One region of the Lysinibacillus sp. NPDC098008 genome, then DNA from elsewhere that is predicted to be linked to it. Evidence: riboswitches for the same ligand, from Rfam matches in the RefSeq annotation. Region 1 holds a riboswitch; each other region holds the start of a gene.
What was found. A riboswitch is a leader RNA that binds a small molecule or an ion and turns the genes downstream of it on or off. The one in region 1 is predicted to bind S-adenosylmethionine.
Positions count from the first base shown of each region.

Region 2: another riboswitch for S-adenosylmethionine. It lies ahead of ACIQVU_RS10460 (YezD family protein); the one in region 1 lies ahead of ACIQVU_RS13705 (methionine ABC transporter ATP-binding protein).
Region 3: another riboswitch for S-adenosylmethionine. It lies ahead of metA (homoserine O-acetyltransferase MetA); the one in region 1 lies ahead of ACIQVU_RS13705 (methionine ABC transporter ATP-binding protein).
Region 4: another riboswitch for S-adenosylmethionine. It lies ahead of ACIQVU_RS09765 (O-acetylhomoserine aminocarboxypropyltransferase/cysteine synthase family protein); the one in region 1 lies ahead of ACIQVU_RS13705 (methionine ABC transporter ATP-binding protein).

Region 1 is NZ_JBIWBA010000016.1:35,666-37,866, reverse strand. It holds gene ACIQVU_RS13705 (methionine ABC transporter ATP-binding protein) at 1-907, opposite strand, end outside; SAM riboswitch class I at 994-1,097, opposite strand; gene ACIQVU_RS13700 (thioredoxin family protein) at 1,154-1,465, opposite strand; gene ACIQVU_RS13695 (toprim domain-containing protein) at 1,483-1,824, opposite strand; gene gcvH (glycine cleavage system protein GcvH) at 1,917-2,201, opposite strand, start outside.
Region 2 is NZ_JBIWBA010000010.1:2,370-4,570, forward strand. It holds gene ACIQVU_RS10455 (phosphopantothenoylcysteine decarboxylase domain-containing protein) at 26-706, shown strand; SAM riboswitch class I at 887-973, shown strand; gene ACIQVU_RS10460 (YezD family protein) at 1,033-1,188, shown strand; gene ACIQVU_RS10465 (flavin reductase family protein) at 1,278-1,763, opposite strand; gene ACIQVU_RS10470 (VOC family protein) at 1,879-2,201, shown strand, end outside.
Region 3 is NZ_JBIWBA010000001.1:76,428-78,628, forward strand. It holds gene ACIQVU_RS00380 (GerAB/ArcD/ProY family transporter) at 1-322, shown strand, start outside; gene metA (homoserine O-acetyltransferase MetA) at 355-1,290, opposite strand; SAM riboswitch class I at 1,389-1,498, opposite strand; gene ACIQVU_RS00390 (nucleotide excision repair endonuclease) at 1,701-2,072, shown strand; gene ACIQVU_RS00395 (TrmB family transcriptional regulator) at 2,136-2,201, opposite strand, start outside.
Region 4 is NZ_JBIWBA010000008.1:86,383-88,583, forward strand. It holds gene ACIQVU_RS09765 (O-acetylhomoserine aminocarboxypropyltransferase/cysteine synthase family protein) at 1-1,241, opposite strand, end outside; SAM riboswitch class I at 1,358-1,471, opposite strand; gene ACIQVU_RS09770 (glycerol-3-phosphate acyltransferase) at 1,628-2,201, shown strand, end outside.

The sequences.
Region 1 (2,201 bases):
TTGTTTGCGAAATATTACCATGAACAATACTAACTTCCACATCAAATTGTTTAACTAGATGCGAAATAACAGGCTGCTCTGTTTTTTCACCTACAAAAATCAGTTTAACAAGTTGTCCAGTTGGATAATTGGCTTTGATTTGTGCTACTGTTTCCTGTGTTTCCTTTGTATCTGTAATTTGCGCTACAAATTTTTTCGTAATAGCTGCTTGCGGTGATTGGAAAACTTGTAATACCTCGCCACGCTCTACAATTTCGCCCGCTTCCATTACAGCCACACGATGACAAATTTTACGAATTACATGCATCTCATGGGTGATGAGCACAATGGTTAAACCTAGGCGTTCATTGATATCCACAAGCAAATCTAGAATTGCATCTGTCGTTTCAGGATCAAGCGCAGATGTTGCCTCATCACATAATAGCACCTCTGGATTATTGGCTAGTGCACGCGCTATGCCAACACGTTGCTTCTGTCCACCAGAAAGCTGTGATGGGTAAGCTTTATCACGCCCTTCCAATCCTACAAGTGCAATTAATTCTTTGACACGTGCCTCACGTTGCGCCTTTGGAACACCTGCAATCTCTAATGGAAAAGCAATATTTTCTGCAACGGTTCTAGACCATAGCAAATTAAAATGCTGGAAAATCATACTTACCTTTTGTCGAGCAGCTCGAAGCTTTTGCCCTTTAATGGATGAGAACTCTTGATCGTTCACTATAACCGTTCCTGATGTCGGTTTCTCTAGTCCATTTAATAAACGAATCATCGTACTTTTACCAGCACCACTATAGCCGATAATGCCAAAAATTTCACCTTTATCGATAGAGAGGTCTACGTTTTTGACTGCCGTTAATTCGCCATTTGCTGTTTTATATTTTTTTGTAATATTATGAAGCTGGATCATCGCCAATACTCCTCTTTTCTCATATAGAAAACCCCTTCACTCACAGACAAGCAGAAGGGGTTAGCGTATTTATACGTTTAACCGTTCTCTCATCTTTCAAAGAAGAATCTTTGAGTGATTTGGCACCTTTTCACACTGTGATGGTTGCCGGGCTTCATAGGGCACTTCCCTCCGCCACTCTTTATAAGAGTTCGATATATTTAATGTTTTCGTAATCTATGTGTTACTTTACCATGCCAGCAAAGTTCAGTCAATTGCTTTTTTTAATAATTCATATAAAAATGGTACGGATTGAAATGCATAGATCTTATTTGTCACTTTTCCGTCATCACAGACAAGCAAACAAGGAACACTTTCAATTTGATGCTCACTTGCAATATGCTCTAAAAAATTAATATTCGCTTTACCTAACTGCAGCTGTGGTAGTAATTGTTCAACAATTGTCATCATTTTCGATGCCACTGCACATGTTCCACACATTGGTGTATATAAATAAAATGCAGCTTGCTCTCCCGACTGTATAGCCGCTTCCCACTGCTCTGTTGACCATTCTTTCATTATTCACGCAACCTTACTTACAAAATATACTCATTATGGATGGAGAAATGTGCACGCAATAAAATCATCGCCAACACTTTTCTAGGTGTCGTTTCCACTTCCTTATAGGTTGGCATTGTACGCAAATGCTCAGCCTCTGGATAATGTCTGTCCATTAATGCACGTAGCTTATCACCTGAAGTATCTGCATCGAAAAATGTAAAAAGCTCGCAGCCCTCATACGGATCAAGCAACTCCTCTAATTGATGTACACCAATTGTGCCATTTGTACATAGTATTGTAACATTCTCATTTAAAATAGGCTCAATCTGAAGCTTATCTGAGCGTCCTTCTACTATCAAGCATTTTCCCTCGAACATTACGCCACCTCCAGTTTAGACATCCCCACTTATAAATTATTATATAATAAAAAACGCCGGTAGTTGCCGACGTTTTTTGATTATAGCTTGTCTTATTCTGCAATCATTTCTTCGTATTGCTCTGCTGTCATAAGTTTGTCAACTTCTGATGCATCAGCAGGCTCTACAACGATCATCCATGCTTTTTCATATGGTGATTCATTTACGAATTCTGGGCTATCTTCTAAATCTGCATTCACTTCAACAACAGTGCCTGAGATTGGCGCATATAATTCAGAAACTGTTTTTACTGATTCTACGCTACCGAATGGGTCATCTGTTTTGATTTCATCGCCAACTTGTGGAAGCTCAACAAATACGATATCTCCTAGCTCAGA
Region 2 (2,201 bases), on a different contig from region 1:
GATATTGTAGAAAATAGGTGAGTGTATGGGGACATTACAAGGGAAAACCGTACTCATTACAAGTGGGGGAACGCTTGAAAAATGGGATCGTGTACGGGGGCACACAAATTTATCGAAGGGAACAATGGGCTGTTATTTGGCAGAGGCAGCACTTGCAGCTGGTGCGCATGTTATCTATATGCATGGCTATTTTGCACAGCTACCAGTTAATCATAGCAAAATGCAAACGATTAAATTTGAGGGCATTGAGGACTTAGGCGATAAAATTCGATATGCTGTGCAGAAGCAGCAGGTGGATATTGTCATTATGGCAGCGGCTGGCTCTGATTGGGTCATTGATAAAGTATATGACCAATCAGGCAACTTAATGGAGGAGGCAGGGAAAATGCCTTCCGATGAGCCACCTATTATTCATTTTAAAAAAGCACCAAAAATATTAGGGCAAATAAAGGGCTGGCAACCAAATGTCACATTAGTAGGCTTTAAGCTGGAAGCAACAGATGATGAGGCATTTTTACTTGCGCGTGCAAGATTGCGTATGGACACAGCACAGGCACAATTTATGGTGGCAAATAGCTCTCAATCATTATATGGCGGAGATGAGCCTCATTGGATTGTACCAGCAGAGGGGCAGCCAATTAAGGTAATGGGCAAAGAACAAACAGCGCAAGCATTGATAGCATGCTTACAACAAGAAACTGTGTAGAGGGGATACTTCTGCACAGTTTTTTTATCGTTAGGTGGCGCTAAATGCGTAATTGCCTGCATACAATGCTAGAAGGAATTGAGATAAATAACACATTACAAAGTATTCGACTAGGTTTTCTAATATTTTATATTGACAATTGTATAGCACAATTATAGAATTATTTCCAAGTAAGCAGGGCTCTTATCAAGAGAGGCGGAGGGACTTGGCCCAATGAAGCCTCGGCAACTAATAGAATAGATGCCAATAGTATCTAAGAGATAAAGGGGCTATCCATCAATTGAACTCTTTTGTAACGGAAGCAAGAAAAAGAAGGGGTGTATTATATGGCACAGTCGGTAAAAGTAGATGATAAGAAGTTAGAGGCTATCGCGAAGGCTATTCAAAATCTTGAATATGGTGAAGTGCATATTACGATTCAGGATGGTGTAATTGTGCAAATTAATAGGCTCGAAAAACAGAGATTTCCACAGAAGAAATAATGATCATTTCAGTCGAACGATGTCATAAGGCCACAACTAAGCATAAAGGATGTCCTATGCTTACAAGTGGCCCTTTTTTTGTGGAATGCTTAACGATAAAAGCTTTTTGGAATCTCACCAATATGACGGCGATGATACAGTAAAGGCTCTTTTGGTGAATTTGTAATATCTAGCACCTGCCCAATAAAAATAGTATGGTCGCCAGCATCAATCTGTTGATATGTTTTACATTGTAAAATGGCTGCTGTATCATGTAAAATCGGTAGGTCAAAGGAGGACATAGACCACTTTGCCTGAGCAAAACGATCTGGCACTTTGCTGGCAAATAATGTACATAAATGCTCCTGATCACTCGCTAAAATGTTGACCGCAAATGTTGGCGCTGCTGTAAAATAAGCATGGAGCTGAGATTTTTTATCGAGTGACCATAAAATAAGGAGCGGGTCAATCGAAACAGATGCAAAGGAGTTAACGGTTAAGCCAATCGGTTGTGTGTCATGGCATGTAGTAACAACCGTTACGCCTGTAGGGTAATTACCTAGTGCTAATTTAAAAGCAGTTACTTGATCTGTCATTCAAATCACCTCGTTATTATTGTCAATGAAGTTAAATAGCTATCATTGTCTTGCATAAATTTTAAACGAATCCGACATATAGGTAAAGGTAATCGGGAAAGAAAGGGGAATGACCATGACTTTATATTTCGATCATTTGGTTCAGCAAGTGGAATCACCAGAAAATATAAAGGTTTTCTTCAACAAACGAAATATCCATACAGTAAACGGTGGTCAGCATACGATGTGGGGGACTTATAATACATTAAGCTATTTTGGCTTAAGCTATATTGAGCAAATTGCGGTATATGATCGTGATTTATTTGAGCGGGCAGCATTAAACCCCTACACGCTACATTATACGTTTAAACAGGACGAGGAGCGCCAAGGGTTTTCACGAATTGCCTTGCGCACAACAAATATAGAGGCAGAGGGACAACGCTTGCGTGCATTAGGCTT
Region 3 (2,201 bases), on a different contig from region 1:
TTTTTTAGAACGTATTGAGGTATTGATGGCTGTTATGTGGATTATCTCCCTTTATATTCGCTCATTTATGTACTTCTATACAAGTGTTGTCGGGCTTGCGCAAGTGTTGAACATTAAGGATCATCGACCACTCATTTTGCCAATGGGCCTGATAGTCATTGGTCTATCGCAAATTCTTCATCCAAGTATTGTTCATTCCAATAACTACAATAATGAAATTTGGCCCATTTTATCATTTATTGTAATGATTTTACTACCTATTGTAATGCTTATTGTCGCTGTCATACGCAAGTCGAAGTTACAAAAAAAAGAAGAAGTCTAATTTCTGCGTGGAAATTAGACTTTTTAAATGGCTTAAATATGGAATTCAATTTCATCCACAAAGTCCCATTCGTACGGTGTTTCTTGGTAAACATAGTAGTTCAGCCAGTTTGAAAACAATAAATGCGTATGAGCACGCCATGTATTAATCGGTGCTTGTGCTGGGTCATCATTTGGGAAATAGTTGACAGGCACTGCCGTATCAAGCCCCTTCGCTATATCGCGATGATATTCATCCGCCAATGTTGTCGCATCGTACTCTAAATGACCTGTAATCATAATATTTTTATTATCCTTCGATTGGACGATAAAGACACCTGCCTCCTCCGAATAGGATAACAAGCGTAAATCAGGATGATTGCGTACCTCGTCAATGGATACAGAAGTATGGCGTGAATGCGGTGCTGTAAATAAATCGCTAAAGCCACGCACTAAATCAACCGTTAAATCAGTAATAACATGGGAATAAACCCCCGAGCATTTAGCAGGAAGCTCAAATTTCCCAATACCATAATGATGATAGAGTGCCGCCTGTGCCCCCCAACAAATATGAAGAACAGATGTAACATTCGTTTTGGACCAATCCATAATGTCCTTTATTTCTTGCCAATAGTTTACATCCTCAAATTCCATTTTCTCGACTGGCGCTCCTGTAATAATCATGCCATCATAACGGCGATGGCGAATTTGTGAGAACGTTGTGTAAAATAGCTGTAAATGTGATTTACTCACATTTTTCGATTTATGTGTAGCTGTATTTAAAAAGGTAATATTAACCTGTAGCGGCGTATTCCCTAGTAAACGTAATAATTGTAGCTCTGTTTTTTCCTTTTCAGGCATTAAATTTAAAATTAATATACTTAACGGACGAATTTGCTGTGTTCGTGCGCGGTCCTCTTCCATCACGAAGATTTTTTCCTCACGTAAATGTTCTCCAGCTGGTAAGTTTTTCGGAATATTAATTGGCATCTTGCATTCCCCTCTCTCTTTTCAGTAAAGCCTGCTTCAAATTAAAAAATCCCCCTCATTCCATACGAGATAGAATGAGAAGGATTTTTTCACGTCCACTCTTATCTCTCAAAGGAGTACCTTTGCTGGAATTAGCACCTTTCTAACAAATTGTTAGAGGTTGCTGAAGCGTCATCGGGCCAAATCCCTCAGCTTCTCTTGATAAGATTTATTTAACTATATCGAATTGTAGCATGAACTAGTAGGAATAGCAATAATTCATAGAATATTTTGTGATTCATTTGTATGTTCCCTATTTTATTGCCCCATACTAGGCTGTGTATATCACTTTTTCTAGATGAAATTTTATGGTAAGCATACCGTAATTATGTTATCATATAGCTTTAGGGATAGAGAGGAACGTGAAAAACTTGATTAAAATTGAATTTCCAAAACCAGATGTAGTCATTCGTCAGCGTGAGCAAGATGTAAAGCCTGGTGATGTGCCGATTACACCTTACCATGGATTTATTGACTTCCATAAAATCACACGCGAAAAAGGCGGCATTTTCTTATTTTATAATGAAAAAAATGAGCTATTATTTGTCGGGAAAGCTCGCAAAATTCGCCAACGTATTAAAAAGCACTTTGAAGACAATGTATCGCCAATGAAAAATCATCGTGATGAAATTTTTAAAATTGAAGTATATGAAATAGAAGACCCAATGGAACGTGAAATTTACGAAACATATGCCATCAATGTCTTCCGCTCCAAATACAATGTAGACAAAGTATTTTACTAAGAAAAGGTGAAATCTCTTGCAATAAGGGATTTCACTTTTTTTCTTGGCTTATATGCTAGAGCTTTAGTTGAGGAAAAAGGCTTGTCGCTCTTTAGTAATCCATTCCTCCAATGCTTGGTCATCGCGCTT
Region 4 (2,201 bases), on a different contig from region 1:
ATAATATCTTCCACTGCCTCTAAGCCGATAGATAAGCGAATGAGCGATTCGGCTACGCCAGCTTGGACCAATTCCTCTGCTGATAATTGCTGATGTGTCGTGGATGCTGGGTGTATAATTAACGATTTAGCATCTCCTACATTCGCTACATGTGAGAATAGCTTTACACTATCAATAAGCTTTCTTCCTGCTTCACGTCCACCTTTAATGCCAAAGGTAAGCACTGAACCGAAGCCATTTCTTAAATATTTCTTCGCCAAATGATGTGTAGGGAAATCCTCAAGACCATTGTAATTTACATATTCCACAGATGGGTGGTTTTGTAAATATTCAGCCACTGCCAATGCATTTTCATTATGTTTAGGTATACGCAAATGAAGCGTTTCTAAACCTTGTAGGAAATTAAAAGCAGCGTCAGGGCTCAATGTTGGACCAAAGTCGCGTAACAATTGTACACGTAGCTTTGTAGCAAAAGCAGTGGATGCTGTATCAATGCCATAACGTAGTCCATGATAGGAAGCATCAGGCTCCGTAAAGCCAGGGAACCGTCCACTCGTCCAGTCAAACTTACCAGCATCTACTACAACACCACCTAAAGTTGTACCATGACCACCAATCCATTTTGTTGCTGAATGAACAACAATATCTGCCCCAAAGTCAATTGGTGTAGAGCCATAAGGAGAAGCAAATGTGCTATCTATAATTAATGGCAAGCTGTTGTCATGAGCAATTTTAGCAACCGCTTCAATATCTAAAACCTTTAAGCTTGGATTACCATAGACTTCAGCAAAAACAGCCTTCGTTTTATCAGTAATCGCTGCATGGAAATTTTCTGGGTTTGTTTCATCTACAAAAATTGTTTTAATACCGTAGTTTGGTAATGTATTTGCGAATAAATTATAAGTACCACCATATAAAGAACTAGCTGCTACTATTTCATCACCAGCTCCTGCTAGGTTTAAAATGGAGAAGGCAATCGCTGCTGCACCAGATGAAAGTGCTACTGCCGCTGTCCCACCCTCCAATAAAGCTACACGCTTTTCAAAAACATCTACAGTAGGGTTTGTAATACGTGTGTAAATATTCCCCGCTTCCTCTAAGGCAAAAAGACGTTGCGCATGAGCAGTGTCTTTAAAAACAAAAGCTGTTGAACGATAGATAGGAACTGTACGGGTGCCTGTCACAGGGTCTGGCTCTTGACCACCATGTAACAATAATGTTTCTGGTTTAAAATCTGTCATTGTATACCTCCAAATGGTTATTTTTTTACGATGGTACCGGAGATGAGGAGGATTTTCTGTAGAAAACAAAAAACCCTCTTCAGCTAAGAAGAGGGTTGCAGTTGCAAGTTTTCCTCCCCTTATCTGCCAGATTCAAGCATGAATCTGCAGGAATTAGCACCGTAGTAAGTTCGTCACTCACTGGTTGCTGGGCATCATAGGGCCTGTCCCTCCGCCGCTCTTGATAAGAGTATGTGATTCAATTTCCATCGTTGTTACACAGTATAAACATAGAGTTTTTTTCTGTCAACCTATAAATTTTATTTTTTCCGAAACTTCTGTTTGCTTTTTTTCGTAATATGAACACATACATTATTTTTAGAAATCAATTCGAAAGGAGTATTTTTATGGTAAAAGCCGTGATTACTGTTCTTATTGTCGGCTATCTTATTGGCTGCATTCATGGTTCGAAGGTGGCGCAAATTTTATCGGGGGTTGACCTAAAAAAAGCTGGTCATGGCAATGCTGGAGCCTCCAATGCCACACTTTCTCTTGGCTGGAAATACGGTGTTTTAGTCGCTCTCATTGATATTGGCAAAGGAGTTATTGCCATTATTGGTGCACACCTATATTTTGGGGATGCTACATTTTTGACAGAAGAGCAAATATGGCTGCTGACATACCTGATAGCTGCAGGTGTTATTTTAGGTCATAACTTCCCGTTTTATATGGGCTTTAATGGCGGTAAAGGGACTGCCTCTATTATTGGTATTTTGCTTGCTGTGAATTGGAAAATTGGTTTATTTGCACTTATACTTTTTGTTATTTTATCGTTTGCTACAAACTATTTAATTGTTGGTGTACTTGAGTTTTATCTTGTCTTTTGTACAGCCACATATTTATGGATTCCCGGAATCGGCCCAACTGTTATCGCACTATTGCTTTTTGTCATCGCTATGATTTTACATATTGAAAATATTA